Regions from separate parts of the Peribacillus sp. R9-11 genome, predicted to be linked through region 3. Evidence: riboswitches for the same ligand, from Rfam matches in the RefSeq annotation. Region 3 holds a riboswitch; each other region holds the start of a gene.
What was found. A riboswitch is a leader RNA that binds a small molecule or an ion and turns the genes downstream of it on or off. The one in region 3 is predicted to bind S-adenosylmethionine.

Region 1 (11,142 bases), 220 kb from region 3:
GTAATAAAGTAAGTGTACAAGATAACAGCGTTCTTCACCAAAGTCCAAATAATCCATTAATTATTGAGGACGAAGTAACCATCGGCCATCAGGTTATTTTACATAGCTGCAAAGTTCGTAAAGGAGCTCTAATCGGCATGGGGTCGATTGTACTTGATGCAGCAGAGATCGGGGAAGGAGCTTTTATCGGTGCTGGAAGTCTTGTTCCCCAAGGCAAAGTCATACCACCAAACACATTGGCATTCGGCCGTCCAGCTAAAGTCGTACGCGAAATTAACGATGAAGATCGCAAGGATATGGAACGTATCGTCCGAGAATATGCTGAAAAAGGACAATACTATAAACATGCAGAACGCATTAAATAATTCATGTAAACTCACGAGTAAACTTGCATAACTCACGAGTAAAAACTAAAACTCACGAGTAAAACTAAAATTCACGAGTAAAAAACTACATAATTCACGAGTAAAAAAAACTAAATGGCTGGTTTAAATAGGATTTCTTGAATTATTCCCTTAGTCGACAAATTTAATCCATTTCACAATTGAAAAAGGTGCCTCGCTAGTTGCGAGGCACCTTTTACTTTTATTTGATTACGCTTGTGCTTTTAAAATTTCAGCTTTATCTGTGCGTTCCCAAGGAAGATCAACATCTGTACGGCCAAAGTGTCCGTAAGCAGCTGTTTGTTTGTAGATTGGGCGACGAAGATCAAGCATTTTGATGATACCAGCTGGACGCAGGTCGAAGTTAGCGCGTACTAGATCAACTAGTACTTCTTCGCTTACTGTTCCTGTTCCGAATGTATCAATCGAGATTGATACAGGCTCTGCCACACCAATTGCGTATGCCAATTGTACTTCCGCTTTGTCAGCAAGGCCAGCAGCTACGATGTTTTTCGCAACGTAACGAGCAGCGTATGCCGCAGAACGGTCAACTTTTGTAGCATCTTTACCGGAGAATGCACCGCCACCGTGACGAGCGTATCCGCCGTACGTATCAACGATGATTTTACGTCCAGTAAGACCAGCATCCCCTTGAGGTCCGCCAATTACAAAACGGCCAGTTGGGTTAATGAAGTACTTAGTCCCAGCATCGATTAATTCAGCTGGTACAACTGCTTTAATCACATGTTCTTTTAAGTCAGCTTGAATTTGCTCAAGAGTTACTTCTGGATCATGTTGTGTTGAAATAACAATTGTGTCAACTCTTACAGGTTGATTATTTTCATCATACTCCACGGTTACCTGTGTTTTACCATCAGGACGTAAGTAAGCAAGCGTTTCATCTTTACGAACTTGAGACAAGCGGAATGAAAGTTTATGAGCTAATGAAATCGGAAGTGGCATAAGCTCTTCTGTTTCATTGCAAGCAAAACCGAACATAAGCCCTTGGTCCCCTGCACCGATTGCATCGATTTCTTCATCTGACATATTTCCTTCACGAGCTTCCAACGCTTTGTCTACGCCAGCTGCGATATCAGCAGATTGCTCATCAATAGAACTCAATACGGCACAAGTTTCAGCATCGAAACCGTATTTCGCACGTGTGTAACCAATTCCTGCAATCGTATCACGAACGATACGTGGAATATCCACATAAGCGGACGTTGTAATTTCACCAGCAACAAGTACAAGACCTGTTGTTACACTTGTTTCACACGCAACACGTGCATTTGCATCCTTAGCAAGGATAGCATCTAAAATGGAATCTGAAATCTGATCACAAATCTTGTCCGGATGGCCCTCTGTAACAGATTCAGAAGTAAATAGACGTTTCTTTGACATCATATTTCCTCCTCGGAAGTTAGTATGTTGTAGGCAAAAGCCTGATTTTTTTACGGAACTCGTTTTCCCTTATTAGCTTCAACTATAGACACAGAATTACTAAAAAACACAAAAACCTTCCCTGGCAAATGAGGAAAGGTTTAAAATTCTGTCATCTATCCTTTCACTCTTATCGTTCAAGGGTTTTTTACCTTGCTCAGGTTAGCACCATCACCACTATTCCTTGAAGAACTATCGCTTTATTTTCGGCGATTGATCTTGGAGTCAAGTTCAATATGGCAGGTTGCTGGGTTTCAAAGGGCCTGTCCCTCCACCAACTCGGGATAAGAGAATCCGTACAATTTAAGATATTATCGTATTTGGTCGGAATCTGTCAATGCTTTTCGAAAAAGAACATTTTTCCCCATCACAGCTTTCACGATAAAAAATGTGCTAATCCTCTGTCATTATTGGATTTTCGATGTAGAAAACAAACGAAAATGTAGAAAATTACCATAGATAAAAGAACTTGAAAAATCTGACTTCGAACCGCATAATAACTTTTTAGGATTTTGCCTTTTGATGTAATAGCAAGTTGTTCTTTTCTTAATTTCTTCCTATTAATTAAAAGAATAAAACCTTTTTTATATTCCTGAAACGAGACCCATTCGATCAAGATTCTAATCTTGATAATGGGCTTTCTTCCTAATTACACCACCCAGTTCAGATTCCTCCATTCAAGTATATGCAGGAACCCGAACTCGGTTCATAACGCATTTTAAAAAATGATTAAGGAAACCATATAAAAAATATCACAAAAAAAAATAAATAGTATAGACTATTTAAGTGAATGTGTTATACTAATTGTAATATAAAAACTTAAAACAAAGGAAGGTACCTCATATATGAATTCTGTAGATGTTTCTAATGAGTTACACCAATTATTGGCAGGAAATAATGTACAAACTCAACTTTCAGTTCCCCAATTGGTTGAAAAAGTATTAAGCAGAAACGAAGGCGTTCTGACATCAACTGGCGCAGTAAAAGCTGAAACAGGCAAATATACTGGCCGTTCACCTAAAGATAAATATATCGTAGACGAAGCTTCTGTGAAAGACAAAGTAGATTGGGGTTCCGTAAACCAACCAATCTCTGAAGAAGTATTCAATAAACTATATAATAAAGTAGTTGACTACCTAAAAGCAAAAGAAGAGATCTTTGTTTTCAAAGGTTTTGCTGGCGCGGACGAAACATCACGTCTTCCTATCCAAGTTGTAAATGAATATGCTTGGCATAATCTTTTCGCTCACACTTTGTTCATCCGTCCAAATGAAGAAGAACTAAGAGGTCACGAATCAGAATTCACGATTCTTTCTGCACCTAATTTCAAAGCAGATCCAGAAGTGGACGGAACTCAATCCGAAACATTCATCATCGTTTCATTTGAACGCCGTACTATCTTAATCGGTGGAACGGAATATGCAGGTGAAATGAAAAAATCGATCTTCTCAATCATGAACTACCTACTTCCAGAGGCTGGAATCCTTCCAATGCATTGCTCTGCTAACGTAGGACGTGAAGGAGATGTCGCTTTATTCTTCGGACTGTCTGGTACTGGTAAAACAACTTTATCTGCAGACACTAATCGCAAACTGATTGGTGATGACGAGCACGGCTGGTCTTCTAACGGTGTATTCAACATCGAAGGCGGCTGCTATGCAAAAACAATTAACCTTTCACGTGAAAAAGAACCGCAAATTTTCGATGCCATCCGTTTCGGTGCCGTATTGGAAAACGTAGTTGTTGATCCGGAAACACGTGAAGCAAACTACGATGATAGTTCATTAACAGAAAACACTCGTGCTGCATACCAAATGCAAGCGATTGATAACATCGTGAACCCAAGTATCGCAGGACACCCAAATACAATCATTTTCTTAACTGCTGATGCTTCAGGCGTACTGCCTCCAATCAGCAAACTTTCTAAAGAACAAGCAATGTTCCATTTCCTAAGTGGGTACACAAGTAAATTGGCTGGTACTGAAAGAGGCGTAACTTCACCAGAAGCTACATTCTCAACATGCTTCGGTTCACCATTCTTACCTCTTCCTGCTACACGCTATGCTGAAATGCTTGGAGATAAAATTGACGAGCATAGCGCAAAAGTATACCTTGTCAACACTGGATGGACTGGCGGTGCATACGGAACTGGTAGCCGTATGAAACTTGCTTACACTCGTGCAATGGTACAAGCAGCACTTGAAGGCGAATTAGCAAACATCGAGACTATCAAAGACGATATCTTCGGTTTGGATATTCCACTTCATGTTCCTGGTGTTCCTGACGAAGTGCTTCAACCAATCAAGACTTGGGCAGATCCTGCTGCATATAAACAAACAGCAACAGCTCTTGCTGCTCAATTCCGTGCAAACTTTAAAAAATTCGGAAACGTTCCAAGTGAAATTGAAGAACTTGGCGGTCCGACTGCTTAATCTTAATAAATAGAAAACAAAAGGACCAAGCGAAACTTGCTTGGTCCTTTCTTTATAAACTGACTAATCTAAACGATAAATCGGCCATCACGATCTTACTCCTGTAAAAGCCACATTAACCTGAAGCGCCAGTATTTTTGAATTAAAAACAGCCAAGAGGCTGTCTCCTATGTTCCAGCTGGTGTCTTATCCCCTTTGTTTCACAAAAGCCCAGACAAAGGTCTCCTGAGCCAAATCCTCTACAGCCTTGTTTGCCAATATAATAAACTAGAAAGTTCATCATACTTTTTTCATACGTATGATTCCACTCCCTCTTGGTCCGCCACCTATAAATAGGGAGAAGGTGGCGCCAAGCCAACCAATTCTGCTCTTCCCATGTCCCATAGGAAGTCATATTTACAGAACATATAATAATTATCCGATCCCTATTATTATTTCAAATGATTTTTTTAACATGTTGCACAACTATAAAGGGTGCTGACTGAGTCAACACCCTTTATATCCCTATCATATCCGGCCTTGCAGAATCAGTTGTTTATTAGATAATCATTTTTTTCCTTACTTCTTTCAAATGTTCTGTTTTATATTCGAATACATTGCCTAAGTTGGCAATTTGGATGTTATGTTTATTAGCATCAATGCAATTCCGAGTATCCAAAATCATTTTATGAGCCATCTTGTTCGATAGTTTATCATAATCCATTTCTTTAAATTCATTATGATCGGTTAAGACAAGAATCAGGTCGGCATCTTTTACAGCGTCTTCGACAGAAACGACTGGCATTTTCCCAGATTGGACATGTGGGTCATGCAAGGATACTTCCACATGATCCATGCTCATTAGTATATTTACAACATCAATGGCCGGGCTTTCACGGATATCATCTACATTTCCTTTGTAGGCAAGTCCAAAAACCGCTACCTTTGGTTTACGGATCCCCTCAAGTAACATCCTGACACAATTGACGATATAATACGGCATCGAAACGTTCGTGTCGCGGGCTAATTTGATGATTCTAGCTGTCTCAGGAGCTTTAGCGACAATGAAATAAGGATCGACCGCGAGACAATGTCCACCTACCCCTGGTCCTGGTTGATGAATATTTACACGTGGATGCTTATTTGCCATTGATATGACATCTAATACATTGATATCCAATTCGAAGCAAACTTTAGCCAACTCATTCGCAAGAGCAATATTAACATCACGGAAGGTATTTTCCATCAGCTTGGACATTTCAGCCGTTTTCGCATCCGTACGAATGATTTCCCCTTTAACAAAAGTTTCATAGACAAGACTTCCTTTATAGGAGCAGGCTTCTGTGATGCCGCCGACTATTCGGTTATTATGAACCAATTCTTCTAGAATTCTCCCTGGCAAGACACGTTCCGGACAATGTACGAGAAAGATGTCTTTCCCGATCGTTAGCCCTGTCATCTCAATCAATGGCTTGATATGATCATCCATGCTCCTTGGTGCAATCGTCGACTCGATAATGATGACATTTCCCTTCTGAACAAAAGGAAGAATCCTTGAAGTTGCCTGCATAACATAGGTAAGATCACAGGATTGGTGTTGATCTTCATTGTTTGGAGTTGGGACCGCAATGATGAAAACATCCGCAGACTCCGGATTCAAGGTAGCACGAAATCGTTTAGCATCTAGCACTTCATCTAACACTTCTTCTAGTCCAGGTTCTTCAATATGGAGCTTTCCATTATTCAATTTAGTAATAACATCAGGATGGATATCCACGCCAACAACATCTACACCGTGTTTTGCGAACATTAAAGATGTTGGAAGTCCTATATAACCTAGTCCCATTGTACATAATTTCATAATAACCACTCCTCATCATATTTTCTTCTAGTATTCTAGTTTTTGTTAAGCTGATTGATAGATTTGGATGAAGATTTCTTTCTCTTGTTTCCAATTGTATTTAAGGCGGGCATTCAGACAGTTGCTGCTCATTTCCGCTCTTTTTTCTGGATGTTTTAATAAATAATTGACTCCGTCCGCAATAGAACGGGGATCATGGGAGTCGACACACACACCAATTTTCTCAGTCTCGACTACCTTTTGAATTTCTGGAAAGCTACAGGCGATGACGGGTACTCCGCTCATCATATATTCAAATAACTTATTGGAAGAAGCAGAATAATGATTAAAGCAGACATTATTCAATACCTGAAAACCTAAATATGCATTTTTCGTATAATGAAGCAAATCGTCAACCGGCACCTTCGGGATAAATTTCACCCGATGTTCGAGACCCATTGCCTCTACCTTTTTTATTAACTCAGGCTTGATCTTTCCATCTCCAATAAAAACTAGCGTTCCTGCTTCCATCATCGGCACAGCCTCAACCACTTTCTCTAACCCCCTGCCCGTTTGAATGCCGCCTTGATATAACAATATCGGCTCGTCCTCTGGCAGCATGAGCAACTCGTGTAAATCCACGACTGTACTTTCCTCAGGCAATGTAGGGATTGGGTAGTTATGGACCACTTTCGGATACAGACCGTATAAGTCTTCATTATATTTAGCACGAGTATGATTTTCGGCGATCATTTCGTCGACAAATTTTAATAGAAACTTCTCTTGTATCCCGTAAATCCGGCTATTATAACCGGTTCTGCTTGTTTGAACTTCATGAGAGTCATATATGAGCTTTTTACGTCTTAGAAATTTACTGCTGATTGCTCCCTGCATTAACGTATTCAAATCATTCGAATGGTAAAAGTCATACCTCTTTTTCCGGCCGTAATGAACCATTTGAAAAAAAATATAGCTTCTTGTCAAAAGAATCGGTAGTTTCGTTTTCGTAACAATTGTGGCGATTATTGCAAGAAGCGCCATAACACCGACTAATACGACAGTACTGATCCAGCCCGTTATCAGGTTCATGTTCAACAAGGTATTCCAAACCAATAAGGTGAGAACAGTCAATTCAAACATCTTATTTTTTGTTTTTTTTACGATATTAAGTACTCTATTAAGTCTTTCCCAGCGATTATTCACTCGAATGACATTAAATCCATTTTTATGTTTCTCTTTTTTGGGTAATTCTTCATTTTTCCAGTTATGAATCGCAATTAAGTCGACTTCATAACCTGCTTCGGTAAGAGCAGTGCATTCCCTTAGAACCCGTGCATCGTTGGTAAAATGATTCCACACAAACATACATACCGTCTTCGCCATTTTTACCTCCACTTTTCCAGATATCCGTCAGCTAGATGCTTCCATCACGTTAATGAGCCCTTGAATATTTTTTGACCATAGAAAATTTTGTTCCGCATATCGATGGCCATTTTCACCAAGCTCTTCGCGTAAAGCTTTCTCAGAAGCCATTGTTAGAATATGTTGACTGATTTCATCAACCTTTCTACTATCTGCCACCATCCCGCATTGCGCTTCTGAAATCATTTGTCTGGCACGCCCGGCGACATCACCGACAATCGGTTTTCCGACGCACATATAGTCGATTATTTTTCCAGGCAGCACCTTGTTAAAGACATCCTTCTCAACTAAGCTTACATACGCAATATGGGAAGAGGATACTTCATTAAGAGTCACCCTCCTATTCATCGCTTTGATGACCTTTATATTGGTCAAGCCTTTAGAGGAAATCTCGTCTTGGACTTCGGACATTCGATATCCATATCCAATAATCGTAAACTCAATTTGTTTATGTTCTTTCAGTTTTTCAGCCACTTCTATTAACTTTTTAATATCTTGGGCAAGTCCGATATTACCCGTATAAACGACTTTAATTCTATTTTCCGAAATGGGTGGAAGTCTTTTTTTCAAGTTCAGCTCGTCTGCAGTGAGCGAGTTTGGAATGAATTGGATATCATCATTCTTGACTCCTTTTGAAAGGATATAATCCCTAAATCCAGGACTATTGATGATAATTTGATTAGAGTGCTGATATATTTTTCTTTCAAGGAAAAAAGCCATTTTCAAGATCCACTTATTCGTGAATACGCCTACTCCCTGCAGTGATTCGGGCCATAAGTCTCTTACATCGGTTATTAGCTTTGCCTTCATCTTTTTCTTGGCAATCAATGCCGCAAATATCGGGAAAATAGGTGGTGTCGTGACAAACACATAGTCATATTTTTTTTCCAGTCGAATGATTGTGTAAATGAAAAGCCACATCGCTTCCAAATAATGAAGCAAGCGTCTCCCCATATTGCTTGTATACCTCTTCACTTTATCTGGTTGAATCCTGATGATATCTTTCTCCTCAATATCGACTTCATCCCAAAAATGGGCATCTTGATATAAACTTTGGTGAGGATAACTCGGCTTCAAAGTGATGACTGTTACCTCATAGCCGCTTCGCTTCAAATTGAGATATACATTTTTCATCCTGTTTCCTGCACTCCCAATTTCAGGATAAAAGTTTTGTACAATCATCAGGACACTTTTCATATGAGCCTATCACCTCTATTCTTAAAATGTTCATCGTCCTGCTTTTTATTGTAAATGGACGATATTAAGTGGGGATTAAAGAAATATAAAGGTCTTATTAACTTTGTAAATATTCTGTTAATTGTTGTGTCAAAAAATTTTTTCTTAAGAACAACTCGTTATAATAGGGAGGAAATAAAGAAAGCGAGGAAATCATAATGCCTAAAAATCGTTTAAAGGTCATGACTGTGTTTGGGACAAGACCAGAGGCCATTAAAATGGCACCTGTCGTATTGGAGTTGAAAAAGCATCAAGAGTCGATTGAAAGCATTGTAGTGGTCACCGCCCAGCATCGGGATATGCTTGATCAAGTCCTGCAATGTTTCCAAATCAGACCAGACTACGATTTGAATATGATGAAAGAAAGACAAACATTAGAAGAGATCACAACTCGCGGGATTGGGGAACTGAGCGCTCTTATGAAAGAACTACAACCAGATATCGTGCTCGTTCATGGAGATACAACGACGACTTTCATCGCCAGCTTAGCCGCTTTTTATAATAAAATTCAAATTGGTCATGTTGAGGCTGGTCTTCGGACTGGTAATAAGTACTCTCCGTATCCTGAAGAAATGAATAGACAGCTGACAGGCGTCTTAGCTGATTTGCATTTTGCCCCGACAAATCAAGCAGCAGAAAATCTCATTTCGGAAAACAAAAAGAGTGATTCTATCTATATTACCGGCAATACAGCCATCGATGCTTTGAAAACAACGGTTCGAAAAGACTATGAGCATCCAATTCTGTCCGGTTTGAATGGAGATCGTATGCTATTGATGACAGCGCATAGACGAGAAAATATCGGAAAACCAATGGAAGAAATATTCCGTTCCGTCAAACGGCTGCTTGAAGATCACATGGATATCCAAGTCGTTTTCCCACTTCATAAAAACCCAGTAGTCCGCGAAATTGCTTATCGGATTTTTGGTGAAACAGAAAGACTTCACTTAATAGAGCCGCTTGAGGTGCTTGATTTTCATAATTTTGCGGCGCACGCCCATCTAATACTGACAGATTCCGGAGGGGTGCAAGAAGAAGCTCCTTCACTTGGCGTTCCTGTCCTTGTCTTACGCGATACGACAGAACGGCCAGAAGGAATTGAGGCTGGTACCCTTTTATTGGCTGGAATTGAGGAAGAACGAATTTATCAATTAGCCACAGACTTACTTACAAATGAAGAAACCTATAAAAAAATGGCGACAGCTTCTAACCCATATGGAGATGGATTTGCCTCGAAGCGAATAGTCGAAATACTTTTAGAGAAATTGAATGCTGATAACAATAAGGTGATAAATCGGCCAACCCTCTCATCCTAATTTTTATCATTTATTAACGTTAGAAAGAACGATAAATCAAAAGAAGAAGCCTAACACTCTTTAAGAGGTTGCTAGGCTTTTTCTAATTCTTCTTATATATTAAATTTTAAAATGATTCACTTCCATTTTAAGACTCTCGGCCAGGGTTGCTAGTGATTGAGCGCCTTCAGAAATCTGTTCAGTCGCTGCATGCTGTTCTTCAGTTGCAGCACTTGTATCATTTGCCCTTTCTGCTGAAGTAACCGCTATTTCTTTTATTGCATTCGCACCAGCGGCTACATCCTTGGTCATCGCTTGAATTTCTTCTATAGCAGAGGATACGGATTCAATTTGCTCACTCACTCCTCCAACTGCGGATTTAATATGATTGAACACCTGGAGTGAGTTTGCTGAAGCAGAAAGTCCATCTTCTGCTTTCTTACTTCCAATATTAATTGATTCGACGCCTTTTTCGGTAGCTTCTTCGATCAATTTGACCATTTTTTCAATTTCTGAGGCTGATATTTTTGATTGTTCAGCAAGTTTTCTAACTTCATCAGCCACTACTGCAAAACCCTTTCCATTTTCTCCGGCACGGGCCGCTTCAATTGCAGCATTTAATGCCAGTAAGTTTGTTTGCTCAGAAATGTCCGTAATTAATGTCGTAACTCTTTGAATTTCACTTGAATGCTTCGACATTACTTCCATTATGCTCGCTGACTCGTGAATCGTAGTGTTTATATTATTCATTTGGGTAGTTACATCATCTATAATGTTAGATCCTTGTTGAACAAGTGAATTCACAGATTCTGCGGAGGTAAGCATTTCGACATTACTTTCGGTGATCTGCTCGATAGCTGCAGCCATCTCATTCATAGAGTTTACTGAGTTCTCTACTATAGTGACCTGCCGAGCTGTCCCTCTCATATTTTCTTCAGCAGTTGTTGCGACCATCTCCGAAGAAGCCAGGCTTTCTTCAGAGCTTGCCGACATTTGTTCTGCTTGAACAGCAAGTTGTGACGAAGAATCCCTCATATTTAAGACAATCGCTTTAAGTTCCGCAACCATTTTATTAAAAGCACCGGCCATTTCACCAATTTCGTCTTTGTTTCGAA
Region 2 (11,142 bases), 2.7 Mb from region 3:
ATTAATCGCTTTTTTTTGCAGTTCTTCTGGTAAATGTTTTGACATAATAGCTAAAACTAAAGCATTATCTGCAGATAATAAACCTTCTAAAAAAATCAAAATAATTAATACCCAGCCATACTCTAATAATAAAGAAAGTTCCATATTATCCCCCTATAAATTATCACTTCATAAGCCAGTATAAGTATGCTACATGAGTTTAATAACGTTTTGTATTATCGGTATTATATTTCACCCAGCCCATATTAAAGAAAGTTTGCCTTTTTCTTATTCCAATATTGTCTCAACGTATCCACTTCCTTATTCAACTCTTCTGCCCCGATAGTGGAATAAGAAAGGACATATGCTTTTTATATGCTGATATTCTCCCACCTATAAACGAATAATTTAAGTTATCATCTGCAATGTTAGTTAACATGCTATCCACTATTTTAGCTCCCATTGCCTCATAAGAAGTGGCAAGAACTATTTTTCTCTAACCCTTTAACACTAGCCGAATTGAAGTCTAAACTCTTAAATTCAGGAAGGAGTTTTTTTAATAATTTTTTTCTATCTCTAAAACTTGAAGTTCGTTTAAAATATATATAGAAGTTACGTCCTATGTCAAAATTCAGTTTGACGAGTTAATTCTTATTTCACTAAAGAAGTATTGAGTTGAAGAAGGCGATTTAATTAAAATAACGAAAATGATGTATTAGAGGTGATTAAATTTAACAAAGTTTTTGTCTTAGATGGTGAAAATTTTTCGGACTTTAATGGACTCTGTAACGAGTTTTCGAATGTAGTTCTCTCTGGAAAATACAAGTGGAATGGAAGTCTCGATGCATTTAATGATATTTTATTTGGTGGTTTCGGTGATATAGAAGTTGAAGAAGAATATACAATTTTTTGGAGAAATTCTGTCAAATCTAAAATCGATTTAGTGTACGGAGAAACAATAACCATACTGAATGAGATGTTGAAAAATTGCCATCCAAGTAATGAAGAAAAAGTAATTAAAGAAATAAGGGATGCAAAAATGAACATTGGTTCAACTATATTTAATTGGGTAGAAGAAATTATCCTTGATAATAAAAATATAACGTTGATTTTGGAGTAATCCTTAATCAAGTAAAGGGTAGCGTTAGTTGAATTAAAAAGGGAACTTAATATGTATCAAGAGTTCCCTTTCTTAATGTATACATATCAACATTTAGATTTAACATCGCCTATACAAAAAAAGCTTATAGACTTGTCCCAAAAAAAGGGACTTTTCTACAAGCTGAAATGCCTTAATTTATCTTTAACTTTCGATTGCTCTTACTCTCATCCACATTATCGGATGGATCACCCCAACATTCCACATTCTTCAAACCTTTAATATTGTTTACATGGAAAACTGGGTTTTTTCCACTCTTCTTTTGTTTTTGATAATCGGCTAGTGCAGCAAATGCAATTTTTCCAAGTAAGGCTATGGCGATTAAGTTGATAATGGCCATTAACCCCATCAGCAAGTCAGCTAGACCCCATACAAACTTGAGTGAAGCAAGCGAACCGAAAATCACCATCCCAACGACTGCGATACGATATAAGTTTAACCAAACTTTATTTTCATTAATAAAGCCAATGTTCGACTCTCCATAATAGTAGTTACCAACTATGGAACTAAAGGCGAATAACAGTACGATAATGGCAAGGAAAATGCCAGCCCAAGATCCTAATGCCGTACCAAGTGCATTTTGGGTAAGGACTATACCATCTGTTTCCTTCGATGTATACAGGCCTGAGAACAAAATGATGAAGGCGGTCGAACTACAAATGACAAGCGTATCCACAAATACACCAAGAGACTGAATGAGCCCTTGTTTTACGGGATGACTGACATCTGCTGTCGCACCTGCATTAGGGGCACTACCCATCCCGGCTTCATTAGAAAATAGACCTCTCTTGATTCCTTGCATCATGGCAGCGCCTAGTGCTCCGCCAGCAACTTCCCTTAATCCATCAAAAGCACTTTCAAAGATTAAAACAAAAACACCAGGTAACTCGGTAATATTCATGATAATGATAATCAATGCTACTATCACATATGCTCCTGCCATAATCGGTACGATGACTTCAGATACTTTTGCAATCATTTTAATGCCTCCAAAAATGATGACAGCCGTAACAAGAGCAAGGATGATTGCCGTAACCCACTTATCGATCCCAAACGATTCATTGAACGCACTTGTGATCGTGTTGGCTTGTACAGAGTTGAAAGCAAGCCCAAATGTAAGCGAAATCAATACAGCAAACGTGATACCCATCCAACGGGCATTCAATGCTTTTTCCATATAATAAGCAGGGCCACCTCGGAATGTATCGCCATCCTTGACCTTATAAATTTGTGCAAGTGTACTTTCAATGAAGGCAGAGGCAGACCCGATAAGTGCTATTAACCACATCCAGAAAACGGCTCCTGGACCACCCATTGTGATGGCTATGGCAACACCTGCAAGGTTACCTGTTCCAACCCGTGAAGCAGTACTGATGCAAAAAGCCTGAAACGATGTCACACCTTTTTTATCCGCTGTGGCACCTTCTCCCAAAAGCCTGAACATTTCCCCTACCATTCTGAATTGGACAAACTTCGTACGAACGGAAAAATAAAGACCCAATCCAATCAGCATAATAATCAGTATTTTTGACCACAGTAAATCATTTGTTCCACTAATAAAACTTCCTAACATCTCCATTAAAAACAAACCACCTCTAATTATTAACTTATATATGATAGCAATTGACAACCATTGTTTATTTCCCCATTCTCTCGGTAAGATAAACGATAGAAGTCCATAGTAAAAAAGGGAGATTCAAGAATGAATCCCCAATACAATAATCTATTATATCCTACCATTCAATTTATTTCATTCATAAATTTGAGGAATGAATCGGGAAACTCCCATCGAGAATAAGAATGATATAATATTCTGTATCATTTCTAAATATAAATAATTATTCTCCCACGATTTCTGATACTTTCAATTGAACCCTTCTAAGATCAAAATTGTAAAGAGTTCTATGAATAAAAGCTAAATATATATTTATTAAAATGGACGCATATAAAAAAACACCCTAGATCTAAAGATTCAGGGTGTTTTTCTGTTTAATTCACTTTTTCAAGAAGTATGTTTCTTCTCTTCGCTCCCTGAAAATCGCGGAAAACCAATCAAAATGGCTATGACTCCACAAATCCCAATTAATACTGGGTAAAAAGAATAGGGTAAAATACTTACAGGTGAAATTTGTGCTACCCCCGCCGCAACAAGCAGTTGTGCCCCATATGGAATTAACCCTTGAATACAACAAGCAAAAACGTCAAGCAAGCTCGCCGATTTACGGGGATCGATGCCATACTTTTCCGCAATATTTTTGGCTAGCGGACCGGCAATGATAATAGAAATCGTGTTATTTGCCGTAGATAGATTTGTCAAACCGACTAAACCGGCAATGCTGAATTCAGCACCTTTTCTTGATTTGCTATTACGGGTCACGACGTGGAGAAGATAATCGATGCCGCCGTTATGTTTGATGACTGACACCATACCAGCAATTAAAATGGCAAGAAAAGAGATCTCATACATTCCCGCCATTCCATCCCCCATTTTTTGAATGACGCCCATCAGTTGATAACTACCATCCGCTAACCCGATAATTCCGGCAAACACAATACCGATGGAGAGGACAAGGAACACATTGACTCCAGCTAATGCAGTGATCAAAACGCAAATATAAGGTAGAATCTTCACCCAATTATAGGAATGTTGAGAGATAGCTGCTTGTTCACCCATTGTTAAAAAGCCAAGGATGACACATGTGATGATGGCCGCAGGTAAAACAATGAAAAAATTCACTTTAAACTTATCCTTCATTTTCGTTCCCTGCGTTCGAACAGCTGCGATTGTCGTATCTGAAATGAAAGATAGGTTGTCACCAAACATCGCACCACCGATAACGGCGGCCATTGAAAGGGCAAGCGAAATATCGGTTTGTTCACTAATTCCTACACCTATAGGTGCTAGCGCTACGATTGTTCCCATGCTTGTCCCCATAGATAGAGAAATAAAACAAGCGATAATGAAAATACCTACCATTAATAGATTTTGCGGAAATACCGATAACGCAAGATTCACCGTTGATTCTACCGCACCCATTCCATTCGCCACTTCTGAAAAAGCACCGGCCAAAAGGAAAATGATAACCATTAACATAATATTGGAGTCCCCGGCACCTTTACAAAAGATTTCAACTTTTTGATTGAAAGACTCTTTTCGATTCATTGCCAATGCAGCCGCTGATGCAATCGCAATCGCCACAATCACCGGAAATGAATAAAAATCTCTTGTAATAACCCCGGAACCTATAAATAAAATTAAAAAAACGACAAATGGGACTAAAGCCCAAGGATTCCCTTTATTGTTTGTACTCATGATGAACACCTCTTTTTATTTTTCCCATGACAAATATGTCATAGCCCTTATTCATTGAACTAATTCGGTAAAAAATTCTAGTAAGATCCAACATTTCTTTCATATTATTGTAAGCATGACTCCAAAAGCATAATAGCCAATACGAAGCTAAAGCTAAACCATCGAACGTGAAAAAAGACCTCTTCTATTAAACAATAAGAAGAGGTCTTTTAATCTATAAAAAACACCCTCCTCATCTTTCAGACGTATTCGCCTGCTGGATTTGGCACAGCACTCCTATTAAGTCTGCTGCCGAGACATCTTCGGGCCAGTCCCTCCGTCTCTCTTGATAAGAAGATCCAAATTACGTAATGATATTATCAAATGTTCCGATGTCTACGAGTAAAGAATCAGGCAGGTTAACAAGTGCACTGCATTGTTCGATTGCTAAGTTGTCTTTTTGCAGTCCTAGCTTTTCATCCATTCACTCTAGGAAAGTGACATCGATACCCGCATCGAAAAGCAAATATAAGAGTACAGTATTTTATGTATTTCCGCAAGGTGTAGCCTAAAGTATTTTATAAAGAGGTTTTTTTCAAATGAGTAAAGAGGAACTTATGAATGATGATAAAGTACTTCACCTTTAATTGAAAAGAGAAAAACAAAAAGAGGTCCTAGGACCTCTCAGCAAATTTGGTGTATTAACTTAGGTGAATTATTTTTAGGTGAGTTCACATCATTCGATACCTCAAAAGCTTCCATCTGTTCAGTATCAAATGATTTTAAGTATTGCTGTAGATATGCAGTATCATTAATTGAAGGATCCAGCCAAGTCTTTTCATCTTCAGGTTTAAGTATAACTGGCATGCGATCATGAATACTAGTCATTAGCTCATTCGGAGTAGTGGTAATAACTGAGCAGGAATATATCGTGATACCTTCAGGTGATTTCCATGATTCCCAGAGACCAGCCATTCCAAATGGGGCATTACTCTTAAGTTTTATTCGCATAGGTATTTTACGTTCTGGTGTCTTCTTCCACTCATAAAAAGAGTCGGCAAGTATCAAACACCGTTTCTTCTTATACGAATTCTTAAAACTTGTTTTCTCAGCAATGGTCTCCGCTCGGGCATTAATCATCTTGTAGCCCATTTTCTCATCTTTTGCCCAGTAAGGTATGAGTCCCCAACGAAGATATCCAAGTCGATTCCTAGATCCGTCATTAATAACGGATAAGACAGAGTGAGAAGGTGCTATGTTGTAGCTGAATTGGTACTCGGCATTAAATGGCGCTTGAATATCAAACCTGTCAATTATTTCTTCAATGTCTGTGAAAAGGGTGAAACGCCCGCACATAATATCGCCTACTGTTTTAAGATTTATTATGATTGTAACAAATGGAGAGTTCAGTAACAAATTAGCGTTCTAAAATCCTAATGTCAGTAAAAGGTTGATTAAATAATTCGCTAGTAATCAATAGTGTGCCAACGACTTCTCTTTCATCTTCAGCTTTAATAATTTCTGACAGAATTACTGTGCTGCCATTCTTAACTGTAACATTATATTCATTCAAAGTTTCACCCCCTGATATGGCTTGATAATTGTTATTATAAACCAAAAACACACTTGTAAAAACTAAAGAGCACCGTCATCAATTAACTAAACGCAAGGAGAAAAGCATTGAAAACATACGTTCAATTATGCAATTTTTTTAATCTAGTGATAAAGTGAAGAGTTAATTTCATCTCGTAGGATCACTAGTTATTTACACGAAATTCCCAAGCAGGTTTTCATAGGTAATTCGTTTTTTGACTACTTCATATAGGCTACACTGAAGCCCATAATTTCATTGATTATTACTGAAAAGAATGATTTTTTATTTCAACACAAGTATGGATTACTATGCGTTTGTTTTAATTACTTATATGTATAGAGTGATCGCTATTAATCTATCGCTCTGGATCAGCTTCAAAAATTCACCCTTTTCTTATTAACTCTTAATTTCATTTAAAAATTAAATGTAAAAAATATAATCCTCCGGTAAGACTCTTTTTAAGAACTTCTTTGTTCTTTCTTCTTTTGGTTTCACAAAAATATCTTTAGGTGATCCTTCTTCTACTACGACACCAGCATCCATAAATATTACTCTGTTTGCTACATCCTTTGCAAAAGACATTTCATGCGTGACTACTAACATGGTTGTTCCTTCTTTTGCTATTTGCTTCATTACTGTTAAAACTTCACCGACAAGTTCAGGATCAAGTGCAGAAGTTGGTTCGTCAAATAGAATAATGTCAGGATTTAAAGCTACTGCTCTCGCAATGCCAACCCTTTGTTGCTGACCACCTGATAGTTCAATAGGGTAAGCATTGTATTTTTCTGACAGACCTACTTTATCTAATGCTTTTTTACCAATCTCATTTGCTTCGGCTTTCGCAATCTTCCTTCCAATAACAAGACCTTCTGTCACATTTTCTAATGCCGTTTTATTATTAAACAGATTATAATTTTGAAATACAAAAGCTATCTTTTGCCTAATTCCATGAATCGCCTTTTTTGATGCTGTTTTAAGATTTACATCAATATCCCCAAAAATTGCATGTCCTTGATCTGCTTTTTCAAGAAAGTTAATGCATCGAAGTAATGTTGTCTTTCCTGAACCGCTTGGGCCCAGAATTACTACCACGTCACCCTTTTCTATTTTTAAATCTACACCTTTTAAAATCTCATTTTCTCCAAATGATTTATGGATATTTGTAATTTCTAACATCATGTCCACCTCCTGCTTCATTTCAAATACCTACTGCTCTATACCTACTTAAACGTTTTTCATACAGCTTAAATAAATACTCTACTAAACTACATAAAATCAGGTATACAAGAAAGATATCAATATAAGCCTCAACATAATTGTAGCCTACATTGGCAGCTACCTTGGCTCTTAGAGTAATTTCTTGCAATGACAATGCATATCCGAGAGATGTTGCTTTAATTAGATTGACTGTTGCTGTACAAATATTTGGTAATGCTACAACTAATGTCTGTGGAATGATAATTCTTCTAAATGCTTGGACATTTGTTAATCCGACTGAATAAGCAGCTTCTAGTTGTCCCTTACTCACTGTGCTTATTGCTGAACGAAACACTTCTATTAGAATAGCTGTCGTATTCAATGAAAAAACAATGAATGCGTACCAAATTGGATTTACATCGTATACATTCATTTCGATGTTATACTTATCAAATATCGAAGCTAGCAGTAAGGGTACACTGCTATAAATAATAAAAATTTGAATTATGACAGGAGTTCCTCTTACAAAGGAAACATATATCTGTGCTACACGATTTAAAACTGGAATTTGATTTATTCTTGTTAAAGCAAGCAAAAATCCTAACGGAAGCGCAACAAGTAAAGCTACAATTGTAATGAATAACGCCGTGGGCACCCCTGATAATGCTACAAAAAAGGTTTCCACTAAAAATTTATAATCCAATCCTTCTGACACTCTGTCACCCCCTATGTAGTTGTTATCACTTGTTTTCCTTTACTAAATACCTTCTCTAATTTTAAGAATAGTTGTTCAATAGCAATCGATAATATCCAGTAAATAACAGCTAAAGCAAGATAAATTTCTAATGCATGAGTATTATAATTCCCAGCGATTATAAGCTCTGCTTTCCCCATGATATCTATCAATCCGATTGTATATGCTAGGGCTCCTTCTTTCATCAACTCAAGTAAGCTGTTACCGAAGTTTGGTAAAGCAACTACAAAACCTTGCGGTAAAATAATTCTCCAATACGCTTGTGTATTACTTAATCCTACACTTACTGCAGCTTCAAATTGCCCTCTATCTATAGATTCATACGATGTTCTGATAACCTCAGACATGGCAGCTGCAAATTGAAGCGAAAAGGTAATAACAACAAATACCGCTTTGTCAATGTCGTTTAGGTTTACGCCAAAATTATCTGCAATTGCTGGAATCCCATAATAAGTTAGAAATAGGAGAACAATAGATGGTGTACATCTTAATATTGTTGTATACCCATAGGCAATTTTCTTAGCAATTTTACTATTTCCTATTTTCATGGCTGCTAAGATGAAACCTAGGATTGTCCCGAATAGGACCGAAAGACCAGCAACCATTAATGTTACTTTTAGAAAAGGAATTAATATTGGTACTGATTCAACTATGTAATTTACATCAAAGTATTTCTCCATGTTTCACATCCATCTTCTTTTTCCTATTTAAAAGGTTCAATATTCAAAACGTAATCATTCTTCAATATTAGAGGTATATATACAAAAACTTGCCACTCCTTTACTTTTTAGGTTTGAATTGAGGTTACCCACTCAACAACCTAAAATAAGAAAGTGACAAGTATAGCCTCAGTGATTGACTTTTTTAGGCTCTGGTAGATTAGAGTGTTGTTATCTTTTTACAGTTTCCAATACCTCAAACAAATCTCTTCCGTAAAATTCTGTACTTAACTGATTTGTCTTCTTTTCTTCTTTTAACTTTTTGATTGCTTCATCATAAGCGTCTGCAAATTCTTGTTCTTTTTTGTTAAACAATGGCCAAGTTTTGATTACTGCGAATTCATTGTAAACGAGATCATTTTTTAAATTATGATATGGACCATCTTCTGCTACTTGCTTCTTAAAAGCTCCCTCAATTGCTATTCCACCGTCTACACGGCCTTCGTTTACCCATTGAACTACATCAACTGTGAATGCATCTCCGGCTTTTAATTTTACTTTATTGTCCTTATTGGCCTGGTTATATTCATCAACAATTGTATATTGCGCGTTGTTTGCAGCAATTGGTGCTAAAGAAAAACCAGCTGAAGCAAAGTCTTTTAGATTTTTTATCTTTTCATTTTCTTTCTTTAACACAAGTCCTGCACTGCTTAACCCAAGGAATTCTTTAGGAAAGATAAACTTCTCTGTCCTTTCCTGTGTCCAGAAAGCATTTTTAACCCCTGCTTGATATTTACCTTGTTCAATGCCTACTAATAAGTCATCACTTGATGTCCCAATATATTCAAATTCGTATTCTGGAAGTAATTCATCAACCAATTTCATAACTTCTACATCGTAACCAGTTGGATTTCCCTTCTCATCTAACCAAGACATTGGTTTTGACGCTTGGTCATATGCTATTTTTACCTTTTTTACTTCTGTGTCGCTACTACCTTCATTTGTATTTGCTTCTTTTCCGGACGATGAACTTGAACCGCATCCTGTTAAAAGGGTTACTAATGCTAAACCGGTGGCTACCACATTGAAAAACTTTTTATTTTTCATAAAAAATCTCCTTCTTTTGTTTATTTGTATAATGCTTATTACATACCTTTAACTATCCTCATATAGTAGATCCACCTGCTGCCCTTGAATACCAACTATTTTGGTAGGTTAAGTATGGTAACTGATAATTTAAATATTAGATTGATAATATTTTAAAGTCAATGTATTTTTTGGAAATCTCTAACTAATTTACTGGATATAAATTCCTTGACAACTTAAACCGTCACAATTATCATTTAAACCAATAAGACTAATAGGGATTATTTTGTTAAATTAATAGGTAAACCTTTAAAATAGCAGGAGGGCAAAACGTGATTAACTTATTTATTAAAACAGAGAGTCAAAAAACGTGGTTACAAAAGTTACATGAACTAGAATCAAAATTCAAAAATAATTCTGCTCAAATTGATGAATTAGCAACCTTCCCAACAGAACACATTCAAGATTTAATAAATATGGGATATACAAGTTCAACTCTTCCCAAAGCCTATGGTGGCGGAGGTTTAAAAATATATGACATGATACTCCTTCAAGAAACATTGGCTAGTTTTGATGCAACAACAGCACTTTCCATTGGCTGGAACCTTGGAGTGATAGGCGAACTTTTTGAAAAAAAGAGTTGGACAGATAAGAACATAAACTTTTTTGCTAATGAAGTTCTAAATGGTGCCTTAGTGAATCGTTCAGTTAGTGAAGCACAAACAGGAAGTCCAACCCGGGGAGGCCGTCCTGGAACAAAAGCTGTCAAAAAAGAGAATTCTTGGGTTATTTCAGGACGTAAAACTTTTACAACCATGTCCCCAGTATTAACTTATTTTCTAGTATCTGCATGGATTGAAGAAAAGCAAAAGGTTGGATTTTTTCTCCTACATAAAGATTTAGTAGGACTAACCATAGATGAAACATGGGACGTAATTTCAATGAGGGGAACTGGAAGCCATGATCTGGTTCTTAAAGAGGTAGAAGTAGATGATTCAAAACTTGTCGAACTTCCTGAAATACCAAGTGGCATCCAATTGAATGCATGGATTCTTCATATACCAGCTTGTTACCTTGGTATTGCGCAAGCTGCAAGAGATTACGCTATACAATTTGCTAATAATTATTCGCCAAATAGTCTAAATGGACCTATTAGCCAGCTAGCAAATGTCCAACAACTTCTAGGAGAAATTGATTTGGAATTATTGAAAGCAAGGCATTTCTTATATAGCGTTGCAGAGGCTTATGATGATGAATCACGAAGAGCTCATATCACCAATGAGCTTGGAGCTGCTAAGCATATTGTTACAAACGCAGCAATTACAATTGTCGATAAAGCTATGCGAATAGTCGGTGCAAAAAGCCTTCAACGAAGCAATCCTCTTCAAAGGTACTATAGAGATGTAAGAGCCGGTTTACACA
Region 3 (11,142 bases):
ATATATAGAGCCGGTCCACGCTTCGCTGTGGGCCGGCTCTTTTAAATGAGGTTGTTGCCACAGCTATTGAGAAAACAAACAAAAGGAACTGAATTATAGTGCATCTCAGCTCATATATATGTCCTTATTGAATGTTTGATCCATATGGGAATTGGTTTTTATAGCCCGAAAACTGTTGATAGGTTTGGCTTAAGCTATTGGATTGAGCCTTTTCTAAACTATACCAGCCTTTTTCGAACATAAGGTTATAAAGCTCACGTTGCATCTCCTGATTTTCTTTCGAAACTGAGAAAATGTCTTGGAATAACGCATGGTTACTCATTTCATGTAGGGCAACAGATAAAGAGTTACAGAAGTACTTCTCCGTTGCAAGCATATCATTAATAAAATCCCGATCATTCATTTGTGGTGTCTTTGCCACAGGAGACTCTGGATTTTGGACTTTGTTTTGGTTGGGCATCAAGAACCCTCCTTACTGGAATTGTTGTTGACTCTGATATTGGTTTGGATTTAAATGATTCAGAATGGTATCGTAATGGCGCTGATGCATTAGTCCACAGCGGTTTAACGCATCAATAATTTGTGGATCTTTACATTGAGCCGCAAAAAAATGTGCCTTTTTAATCGCAATCAGGTTCCATGCAAGCATATCAGATAAGTATAAACTGTCTTTTACAGAAACCATTTCCGGCGGTTGTTTCATGAAGCCGGTGGACTGTTGTTGGCTGTTAAATGAATTTTGTTGTTCCATCAGTCTACCTCCTTAAGTGTTATCTAAACGACTTTAATTTTCCCATTAACAATTTTTTTATTCTTGATGTTTGGATATCTGGAATTTGAATTAAATGGTAAAATATTCTTATGAAATACATCTATTTTCCGAAGAAAAGATACGGAGGGAATGCAGATGGAACAAATATTAAGAAATCTATTTCTTTTTCTATCAAAGAACAAAAATATGACAAAGGCAGCGAAAAAATATGGATTGCGGTTTGGGGCATCCCGCTTTGTGGCTGGAGAATCGTTGGATATGGCAGCTGCAGCTATCGCAGATTTAAACCGAAAAGGGCTGTCTGTAACCATCGATTATTTAGGTGAATTCATTGATAATGAACAAGAAGCAAATGAGATGGCAGATCAGTGTATAGAGGCCATTCGAATGATTTCCAGAAAAAATCTGGATTCACAGTTATCTTTGAAATTGACGTCGATGGGCATGGATATATCAGAACAAGTCGTAATGAATAATATGAGAAGAATATTAGAAGAAGCCAAAACCCATAGGGTGTTCGTAACACTTGATATGGAAGATTTTCCGCGCTGTCAGCCAACTTTGGATGTATTCAAAAACTTAAAGGCTGAATATAATGAACTGGGGACGGTCATACAAGCTTATCTTTATCGGACAGAGAAAGACATTGAGGAGTTGAATGCATACAACCCGAATCTACGACTTGTTAAAGGAGCTTACAAAGAGCCTCGGGAAATAGCTTTTCCAGAGAAAATTGATGTCGATGATAATTTTAAAAAGATCATTAAGAAGCATCTGCTGAATGGAAATTACACAGCTGTTGCCACCCATGACGATAAAATTATTGATTATACGAAGAGCTTAGTCAAAGAGCAAGGGATCTCTCTTGATCAATTTGAATTTCAAATGTTATTCGGCATACGTAATGAAAAGCAGCTTGAACTCGTAAAAGAAGGATATAAGGTAAGAGTGTATGTTCCATATGGTACGGATTGGTACGGATATTTCATGCGCCGCCTTGCAGAGAGGCCGGCCAATATTGCTTTCGTTTTAAAGGGACTATTTAAAAAATAGCTAAATCGAGAGCCGGCCCGGATAAGGGACGGCTGCTCTAATAACGACTTTATTTTTTGTACTGATTGTTCTGGCTGTTTACTTTATTTATCCCTTGCTGACGCTCACGACCAGGGTCGGCATTGCCTTTAACGCTTGCGGCACTCACAGCTCTATTAGAAGGATTATTTTTACGCTTCATTGTATAAGTCACCTCCTGGTCGTTATTGTCTACTAAAAGGAGGAGAATTAATCAAAGGTAATATGATAAAAAAATTTATTTTTTTCCAGTTTTATCATTGCGGAATTTCCAATTATATTCTATATTAGTAATAAGAAAAAATATTCAAAATTTTTTTGAATTAAAAATGAATGAGCATTCATTCAATACATTGTGTAAGGGGGATATAAACTTGGTTCGACAAATACGAAAGGCTGCTGTTCTAGGGTCAGGAGTTATGGGATCAGGGATTGCTGCACACCTTGCTAACATCGGCATTCCGACTTTATTATTGGACATTGTACCTCGTGAACTCACAGAGGATGAAAAGAAAAAAGGTCTTACATTAGAAAATAAACAAGTACGTAACCGCATCAGCCAAACTGCGATTACTAAACTTTTAAAGCAAAAACCAGCTCCGCTTTCAGCTAAAGGAAATCTTGCGTTAATTGAAGCCGGGAACCTGGAAGATGATATAAGTCGTTTAAAAGACGTCGATTGGGTTATTGAAGTAGTCGTTGAGAGACTTGAAGTGAAGCAAAGTGTATTTGCCCAGGTTGATCAACATCGTAAACATGGAAGCATCATTTCTTCCAATACATCTGGAATTTCAATTGAAGCTATGGCAGAGGGCCGCTCAGAGGATTTCCAAAAGCACTTCTTAGGAACTCACTTTTTCAATCCGCCGCGCTATCTTAAATTGTTAGAAATCATTCCCACTAAAGAAACATCTCCAGAAGTGCTCGAGTACATGAAACAATTCGGCGAAGATGTACTGGGTAAAGGTGTTGTCGAAGCAAAGGATACACCAAACTTTATTGCAAACCGCATCGGTACTTATGGTTTGCTAGTTACCCTTCGTGAAATGCAAAAAGGCGGATACAGCGTTGGTGAAGTGGACTCGGTAACTGGTCCATTAATCGGAAGAGCGACAAGCGCGACATTCCGGACGCTTGATGTAGTTGGATTGGATACTTTTACACATGTTGCTAAAAATGTATATGACCAGGTGGAAGGGGAAGAAAAAGCAGTTTTCCAAATACCGGGTTTCATGAATAGGATGCTTGAAAACGGCTGGCTTGGAAGCAAGTCCGGACAAGGATTTTTTGTGAAAAAGGGTAAGGAGATCTTTGAGCTGAATCCTGAAACTCTTGAATATGAAGCCCGTAAAAAATTAAAGACTCCTTCTATTGAAATGGCTAAACAGGCCAAGGGTCTAGCCAACAAAATGAAAGCGCTTGTTTATAGCGATGACCGTGCTGGTGAATTACTTTGGAATGTGTTAAATCCAGCTCTTGTGTATTCTGCACAACTGCTTGGGAATATTGCCGATGATATTGTGGCAATCGATCAAGCAATGAAATGGGGCTTCGGCTGGTCTATGGGACCTTTCGAAACGTGGGATGCGATTGGTGTTGAAAAATCAGTAGCACGTTTAGAACAAGAAGGAGTTACTGTTCCTCAATGGGTGAAGGATATGCTGGAAAAAGGTATCACTTCTTTTTACAAAGAAGAAAATGGCATAGTTTTCTACTATGATAATGGAGAATATAAAGAACTTCTTGAAAACCCTAAGGTGATTAACCTTAAAGCAATCAAGAAGCAAAAAGGCGTAATCAAGAAAAACAGCGGTGCAAGTCTGATTGATATTGGTGATGGAGTGGCTCTTCTTGAATTCACTTCACCAAATAATGCAATAGGTCTTGATATCATGCAAATGATCAATGCCGCAGTCGATGAAGCAGAAGCTAATTATAAAGGTCTGGTGATCGGAAACCAAGGCAAAAACTTCTGTGTAGGTGCTAATATTGCCATGATGTTGATGGAAGCACAAGATGACAATATTTTGGAATTGGATATGGTTATCAGCCAATTCCAAAAGGCAATGCTTAAGATTAAGTACAGTGCTGTACCTGTTGTTGTAGCGCCATTTAATATGACACTTGGCGGCGGTGCGGAAGTATCTCTTCCTGCTGCACGTATCCAAGCAACGACAGAAACATATATGGGTCTTGTAGAAGCTGGTGTTGGATTGATTCCAGGCGGTGGCGGAACAAAAGAACTTTATGTAAAAACGCTGAAGAATATGCCAAAGGGCGTCGCCTTTGATTTGCAGAAAGTGGCTAATCAAGTATTTGAAACAGTCGCGATGGCAAAAGTTTCGACTTCTGCTGAAGAAGCACGCGGGAATAACTTCCTTAATTCTTCTGATGGAATAAGTGTGAACGCAGATCATCAATTATATGATGCGAAGCAGGCAGTCATCTCCATGTATAACCAAGGGTATACAGCTCCAGTTCGTACAAAAATTCCTGTGGTCGGTGAAACAGGTTATGCCACACTTCTTTTAGGGGCAGAATCCATGCGCCTTTCCGGCTTCCTATCTGATCATGACCTTGTCATAGCTAAAGAGCTTGCATACGTCCTGGCCGGAGGAAAACTTCCATACGGTACAGAAGTAGATGAGCAGTATATCTTGAACCTAGAGAAACAAGCTTTCCTAAAACTAATTTCTACTCCGAAATCTCAGCAAAGAATGCAGCATATGCTTGTAAAAGGGAAACCACTTCGAAACTAATGGATAAGTGAAAATACGGTTAGATTGCAAATGAAGGTTAATAGATTGATAGCTTAAAAATGAAGTAAGGGGGATCCTCATGAAAGAAGCGGTAATAGTAGCTGGAGCAAGGACTCCGGTAGGAAGAGCAAAAAAGGGTTCTCTTGCTAACGTTCGACCAGATGATTTAGGGGCTCTTGTTGTAAAAGAAACGTTAAAGCGTGCTGGAAATTATGAAGGTTCTATTGATGATTTAATTATCGGTTGCGCAATGCCTGAGGCGGAGCAAGGGCTGAATATGGCGAGAAATATTGGTGCGTTAGCAGGATTGTCTTACACAGTACCAGCTATAACAATTAATCGTTACTGTTCAAGCGGATTACAAAGTATTGCTTATGGAGCGGAAAGAATCATGCTCGGCCAAAGTGATACGGTCATTGCAGGTGGAGCAGAGTCCATGAGTCTTTTGCCAATGATGGGACATGTAACCCGTCCGAACGCACAACTTGCGGAAACAGCACCAGAATACTATATGGGGATGGGTCACACAGCTGAAGCCGTTGCAAAAAAATACGGTATTTCGCGTGAAGAACAGGATGCATTTGCTGTGCGCAGTCATCAAAGGGCTGCTAAGGCCATTGCTGAAGGAAAGTTTTCAGATGAAATCGTTCCGGTTGATGTAACCATTCGCTCAGTAGGTCCGGATCTTAAATTACAGGAAAAGTCATTCCAGTTTGCACAAGATGAAGGCGTTCGTGAAGGCACAACATTTGAAGTGCTTAAGAAATTAAGACCAGCATTCTCTGTGACAGGATCCGTTACAGCAGGAAATTCATCACAAACGAGTGATGGAGCTGCTGCAGTTATGGTCATGGATGGAGAAAAAGCTTCTTCAATAGGGATGAAGCCACTTGGTAAGTTCCGTTCCTTTGCCGTAGCAGGGGTACCACCGGAAATTATGGGAATTGGTCCGATCGCTGCGATTCCAAAAGCTTTGAAACTAGCAGGTCTTGAGCTTTCTGATATTGGTTTATTTGAATTGAATGAAGCCTTTGCTTCTCAATCCATTCAAATCATTCGTGAGCTGGGATTGAATGAAGAGATTGTCAATGTCAATGGTGGAGCTATTGCCCTAGGCCATCCACTAGGATGTTCCGGTACTAAATTAACATTAAGCCTACTTCATGAAATGAAGCGCAGAAACCAACAATTCGGAGTCGTTACAATGTGTATCGGTGGCGGTATGGGTGCTGCTGGAGTATTTGAATTATTAGCGTAATTCCATCTCGATCGAAAGTTTATCAACAATTCCGGCGGGCTTAAGATAATTAATCATCATTAATCATTTAGGAGGAAATAACATGTCCAAACAAACAACAGATAACCTCATAAAAGGCGGCGCCTTTTTAGTAGAAGATATTACGTATAATCAAGTGTTTACACCAGAAGATTATTCTGATGAGCATAAAATGATTGCCAAAACTTCTGAAGATTTCGTAGTGAATGAAGTTCTTCCGCAAGTTGAGCATTTAGAGAATCATGAATTCGACCGTTCTGTAAAATTACTGAAGCATGCAGGGGATATCGGTTTACTTGGTGCTGACGTTCCTGAAGAATATAACGGGCTTGGTCTTGATAAAATTAGCTCGGCAATAATTACAGAAAAAATGGCGCTTGCAGGTGGGTTCGGAATCACTCACGGTGCACACGTAGGGATTGGATCTTTGCCAATCGTATTATTTGGAAATGAAGAACAAAAGAAAAAATACCTTCCATTGCTAGCAACGGGCGAAAAAATTGCTGCTTATGCTTTAACTGAACCTAGCTCAGGATCTGATGCATTGGGTGCAAAAACGACAGCGAAATTAAATGCAGAAGGTACTCACTACGTTTTAAACGGTGAAAAACAATGGATTACCAATGCAGGTTTTGCGGATGTGTTCTGTGTATATGCTAAAATCGACGGCGAACAATTCTCTGCCTTTATTGTAGAGCGTGAATATCAAGGTGTATCTACGGGCGCTGAAGAAAAGAAAATGGGTATAAAAAGCTCATCTACACGTACTTTAATCCTGGAAGACGTACATGTTCCAGTTGAAAACCTTCTTGGCGTAGCTGGAAAAGGGCATGTTATTGCTTTCAATATCTTGAATATTGGCCGATATAAATTGGGTGTTGGCGCAGTCGGCGGATCTAAACGCGCTCTTGAAATTACTGCTGCTTATACAAATCAACGTCAGCAGTTCAAAACGAAAATTTCTGACTTTAACCTAACGAAAGAAAAACTTGCAACGATGGCTTCTAAAATTTATGCAGCAGAAAGCTCTGTATACCGTACCGTCGGTCTTTATGATCAAAGACAAAGCAAGCTGACTGATGAGCAAGTGAAAGATGGAAAATCAATGGCAGCAGCGATCGCTGAATATGCAATTGAGTGTTCTTTGAATAAATTCTTCGCTTCTGAAGTATTGGATTACGTAACAGATGAAGGCGTACAGCTTCATGGTGGTTATGGTTTCATGCAGGAATATGAAATTGAAAAAGCGTACCGTGACTCTCGTATTAACCGGATTTTCGAAGGCACAAATGAAATCAACCGTTTGCTTGTTCCGGGAACATTCCTGAAAAAAGCACTTAAAGGAGAACTTCCTCTTCTACAAAAAGCACAGGGACTGCAAGAGGAATTAATGATGATGATGCCTGAAGAGCCTAGCGATGAGCCATTGGCACAAGAAAAAATGCTGGTTAGAAATGCTAAGAAAATCGGTATTTTGGCAGCAGGTCTTGCAGCACAGAAATACGGCAAGAAACTTGATCAAGAACAAGAAATCTTATCTAACATTGCTGATATCGCATCCCTTGCATACGCTGCTGAATCTGTGGTTTTACGTACAGAAAAAGCAATTGCGACTACAGGTTTAGAAAAGAATAAACAAAAGGTATTGTACACTGAAATTTTCGTTCAAGAAGCGTTCAATGAAATAGAACAGCATGCAAAAGAAACGTTAATTGCCGTTGAAACAGGCGATACTCTTCGCATTATGCTTTCTTCACTTCGCAAGTTGACTAGACACAACCCAATCAATGTCATTGCGAAAAAACGCGAAGCTTCTGTTAAGGTAATCGAAACTGAAAAATACGCACTATAATCAAAGTTCAACCTTTAAAGGGAATTCCCGTAATCGGGTATTCCCTTTATTACGTGTGAAATTTTCACGATGGAAAGACAAGGAGAATTCGTTGTATTGCACAGAAAAAACGGGTATTCTATTGATAGGTGGTGAAACAATGGGCTTAACATTATATTGGTACCCAAAATGCGGCACATGCCGTAATGCGAAGAAGTGGCTGGATAGTCATGAACTGCAATATGAAGCGATTCATATAGTAGAAAATCCGCCTTCTCGAACAGAAATCGAACAACTATATAATACCAGCGGATTAGAGCTGAAGAAGTTTTTTAATACTAGTGGGCAAAAATACCGGGAGCTGGGTTTAAAGGACAAACTGAAAGAAGCTTCTGAAGCAGAAATGCTAGATATATTGTCTACTGATGGTATGCTTCTTAAAAGGCCGATTGTTACGGACGGCACAAAAGTGACAGTTGGTTTCAAAGAAGAACAATTCGAACAGACTTGGAACTAAAATAATACGAAATATTTGGTTAATTCCTTACTTTTAAAAAAAATCTACCTTATAATGTAATAGATAAAATAAGATGTACTATGGAGGGAATTAATGATGACAACACCAAAAGAACTTCGTTACACAAAGGAACATGAATGGGTCAAAACAGAAGATGGAACAGTACGCATCGGAATTACAGCATTTGCTCAGTCCGAACTTGGGGACATCGTTTTTGTTGAGCTTCCAGAGATTGGCGCTGAATTGAAATCGAACGAGCCATTTGGCAGTGTTGAATCTGTTAAAACTGTATCTGAGCTGTATGCTCCTATCAGTGGTAAAGTTGTTGAAGTAAATGAAGAGTTGAATGACAATCCTGAATTCGTAAATGAATCTCCTTTTGAAAAAGCATGGATGATCGTGATTGAACCATCAAATATCAGTGACGTTGAAAACCTGATGAGCGCTGAAGAATATGATAGCCTGATAAACGGTTAAAATGAAGGAGAGAGGGTCTAAATAGGCCTGCTCTCTTTTTCAGTTTATAAAAAGGCAGCATGCACACAATTCGTGAGATGGAGTGATGACATGGAGTGGGGCGAATTTGATAAAGTTATCATTGTAGAAGGCAGTTCCGATAGAAGAAAAGTTGCCTCCGTTTTGAATGAAGATGTGGAAATAAGATGTACAAATGGGACCATTTCATTAACTAAGCTGGATGAGTTAGTAGATGAAATGGTGGACCGTGATGTTTATCTCCTTTTTGACGCAGATGATTCAGGAGAAAAGCTACGGAAGCAATTCCGAAGGGAAATGCCAGAAGCAAGCCACTTGTATATCAATAAAATGTACAAAGAAGTGGAAAGTGCCCCCGAACATCATATCGCTACAGTGCTCCTATCTGCCAATATGAATGTGAAAATGAAATTTTTAAGTCAAAGGGTGAACGACTAATTGATGCAAGAATTGAAAGAAGAAGATTGTAGGCTTGCTGTTGAAGAAGGGGAAACCTTTTGCTTATATTTATATACACCTTTGTGTGGGACCTGTCAGGTGGCTTCTAGGATGCTTACGATATCATTGGAGCTTTTTCCAGACTTGAAGGCAGGAAAGATGAATATGAACTATGTCCAAACAATCGCCGAATCATATGAAATTGAGAGTGTACCTTGTTTATTACTATTTAAAGAAGGGCAGCTGCGGAAAAAAATTTATGCCTTTCAGTCTGTTCCTTATTTGTACGGAGTGCTTAAGGAAATAAGCTAAAAAGCCAATCCAATATGGGTTGGCTTTTTAGCTGTAGAAAAGTAGTGAATAAACGATATAGTTGATGGGGAATTGAAATAAGAATATTCAAATAATTGATTGACTGGATAATTCTAAAGTGCTATATTTTGAATTAAGAAAGTAACTGCTAAATTTAATAGTTCTTATCAAGAGTGGCGGAGGGATTGGCCCGACGAAGCCCGGCAACCGGTATAAATTTATATACGGTGCTAATTCCAACAGAGTATTGGCTCTGGAAGATGAGGAGAGTATATAAGCCTCTTCTTATGAAGTGGTTTTTTTGCTTGTTAAAAGAGGAAGGCCTGATTCTTAAATCCAACTAAATCCATAGAAAAAGGGGAGAAATCTTATGGCAGAGAAAAAGTTGCGTTTCGAAACATTGAGTGTTCACGGGGGTCTGCAAGTAGATGAAACGGGTGCACGTGCAGTGCCTATTTATCAAAGCAATGCATACTTGTTCAAAGATACTGACCATGCAGCAAATTTATTTGGCTTAAAGGAAAATGGCTATATTTATACACGACTTCATAATCCTACGGTCAGTGTTTTCGAAGAAAGAATGGCCTTGTTGGAAGGTGGTATCGGCGGACTGGCAACCGCAAGTGGGATGGCTGCCATTACACTGTCAATCCTAAATATTGCTGGTGCAGGAGATGAAATAGTGTCCGCTTCTACATTATATGGCGGTACGTATAATCTTTTTGAAAATACTCTTCCTAAATATGGGATAAAAGTGAAGTTCGTCTCTCCTGATGACCCTGAAAATTTCAAAAAAGCCATCACGCCTAGAACGAAGGCTATATTTGCGGAAACAATTGGAAATCCAAGTCTAAGGATTCTTGATATTGAGGCTGTAGCGGACATTGCTCACAATGCGGGCATACCACTCATTATCGATAATACCTTTGCTACCCCATACCTTTGCCGGCCAATTGATTTTGGAGCGGATATTGTCATCCACTCTGCTACAAAATGGCTCTTGGGAAATGGAACCACCTTAGGAGGCATCATCGTGGATGGGGGCAAATTCGACTGGAACTCACCAAACTACCCTGGCTTTACGGAACCGGATCCAAGCTACGATGGGATTGTATACTCTGAAGCAGTCGGCCCTGCTGCCTTTATCACAAAAGCTCGTGTGCAATTACTTCGTGATTTAGGGCCGACGTTAAGTGCTCAAAGCGCGTTCCAGTTTACGCTGGGGCTAGAAACGTTGCATGTGAGAATGAAAGAGCATCTTTCGAATACTAAGTCTGTTATTCAATATTTGGAAAATCATCCTGCTGTGAACTGGGTTTCGCACCCTAGTAATGGAAGTCACCCTGATAAAGCGCTGGCGGATAAATATTTGCCTAAGGGAGCAGGATCTGTTGTGACTTTTGGAATTCAAGGTGGACGCGAAGCTGGAGCAAAACTTATCAATTCGGTAGAGTTATGGTCGCATGTAGCCAACGTAGGGGATGCTAAAAGTTTAATTATCCACCCTGCTAGTACGACCCATCAACAATTGAATGATGTAGGTTTAGCAAAAGCGGGTGTAAGTGCTGATCAAGTGCGCATATCGATTGGTATTGAAAACGTAGAGGATTTAATAGAAGATTTAGAGCAGGCAATTGAAAAAGCGACGAATATTGTCTCCTTAACTTCTAA

Region 1: linked by a shared signal. The riboswitch ahead of metK (methionine adenosyltransferase) and the one ahead of RE409_RS25460 (O-acetylhomoserine aminocarboxypropyltransferase/cysteine synthase family protein) in region 3 are both predicted to bind S-adenosylmethionine.
Region 2: linked by a shared signal. The riboswitch ahead of RE409_RS12155 (Na+/H+ antiporter NhaC family protein) and the one ahead of RE409_RS25460 (O-acetylhomoserine aminocarboxypropyltransferase/cysteine synthase family protein) in region 3 are both predicted to bind S-adenosylmethionine.

What each region holds. Positions count from the first base shown of each region.
Region 1 covers NZ_CP133763.1:5,002,332-5,013,473, forward strand. The annotation lists gene RE409_RS24220 (gamma carbonic anhydrase) at 1-365, shown strand, start outside; gene metK (methionine adenosyltransferase) at 594-1,787, opposite strand; SAM riboswitch class I at 1,951-2,114, opposite strand; gene pckA (phosphoenolpyruvate carboxykinase (ATP)) at 2,669-4,255, shown strand; gene RE409_RS24235 (nucleotide sugar dehydrogenase) at 4,794-6,095, opposite strand; gene RE409_RS24240 (glycosyltransferase) at 6,141-7,457, opposite strand; gene RE409_RS24245 (glycosyltransferase family 4 protein) at 7,485-8,693, opposite strand; gene wecB (non-hydrolyzing UDP-N-acetylglucosamine 2-epimerase) at 8,891-10,048, shown strand; gene RE409_RS24255 (methyl-accepting chemotaxis protein) at 10,148-11,142, opposite strand, start outside.
Region 2 covers NZ_CP133763.1:2,494,968-2,506,109, reverse strand. The annotation lists gene RE409_RS12170 (TerC family protein) at 1-144, opposite strand, end outside; gene RE409_RS12165 (barstar family protein) at 701-1,099, shown strand; gene RE409_RS12160 (alanine/glycine:cation symporter family protein) at 1,272-2,717, opposite strand; gene RE409_RS12155 (Na+/H+ antiporter NhaC family protein) at 3,141-4,451, opposite strand; SAM riboswitch class I at 4,681-4,786, opposite strand; gene RE409_RS12150 (SOS response-associated peptidase) at 5,115-5,786, opposite strand; gene RE409_RS12145 (hypothetical protein) at 5,848-6,003, opposite strand; gene RE409_RS12140 (amino acid ABC transporter ATP-binding protein) at 6,445-7,200, opposite strand; gene RE409_RS12135 (amino acid ABC transporter permease) at 7,223-7,936, opposite strand; gene RE409_RS12130 (amino acid ABC transporter permease) at 7,948-8,655, opposite strand; gene RE409_RS12125 (transporter substrate-binding domain-containing protein) at 8,866-9,741, opposite strand; gene RE409_RS12120 (acyl-CoA dehydrogenase family protein) at 10,056-11,142, shown strand, end outside.
Region 3 covers NZ_CP133763.1:5,222,080-5,233,221, reverse strand. The annotation lists gene RE409_RS25515 (spore coat protein) at 125-460, opposite strand; gene RE409_RS25510 (hypothetical protein) at 473-751, opposite strand; gene RE409_RS25505 (proline dehydrogenase) at 908-1,825, shown strand; gene RE409_RS25500 (YuzL family protein) at 1,875-2,006, opposite strand; gene RE409_RS25495 (3-hydroxyacyl-CoA dehydrogenase/enoyl-CoA hydratase family protein) at 2,218-4,602, shown strand; gene RE409_RS25490 (acetyl-CoA C-acetyltransferase) at 4,682-5,860, shown strand; gene RE409_RS25485 (acyl-CoA dehydrogenase family protein) at 5,943-7,730, shown strand; gene RE409_RS25480 (arsenate reductase family protein) at 7,870-8,226, shown strand; gene gcvH (glycine cleavage system protein GcvH) at 8,323-8,703, shown strand; gene RE409_RS25470 (toprim domain-containing protein) at 8,794-9,159, shown strand; gene RE409_RS25465 (thioredoxin family protein) at 9,163-9,471, shown strand; SAM riboswitch class I at 9,633-9,738, shown strand; gene RE409_RS25460 (O-acetylhomoserine aminocarboxypropyltransferase/cysteine synthase family protein) at 9,842-11,142, shown strand, end outside.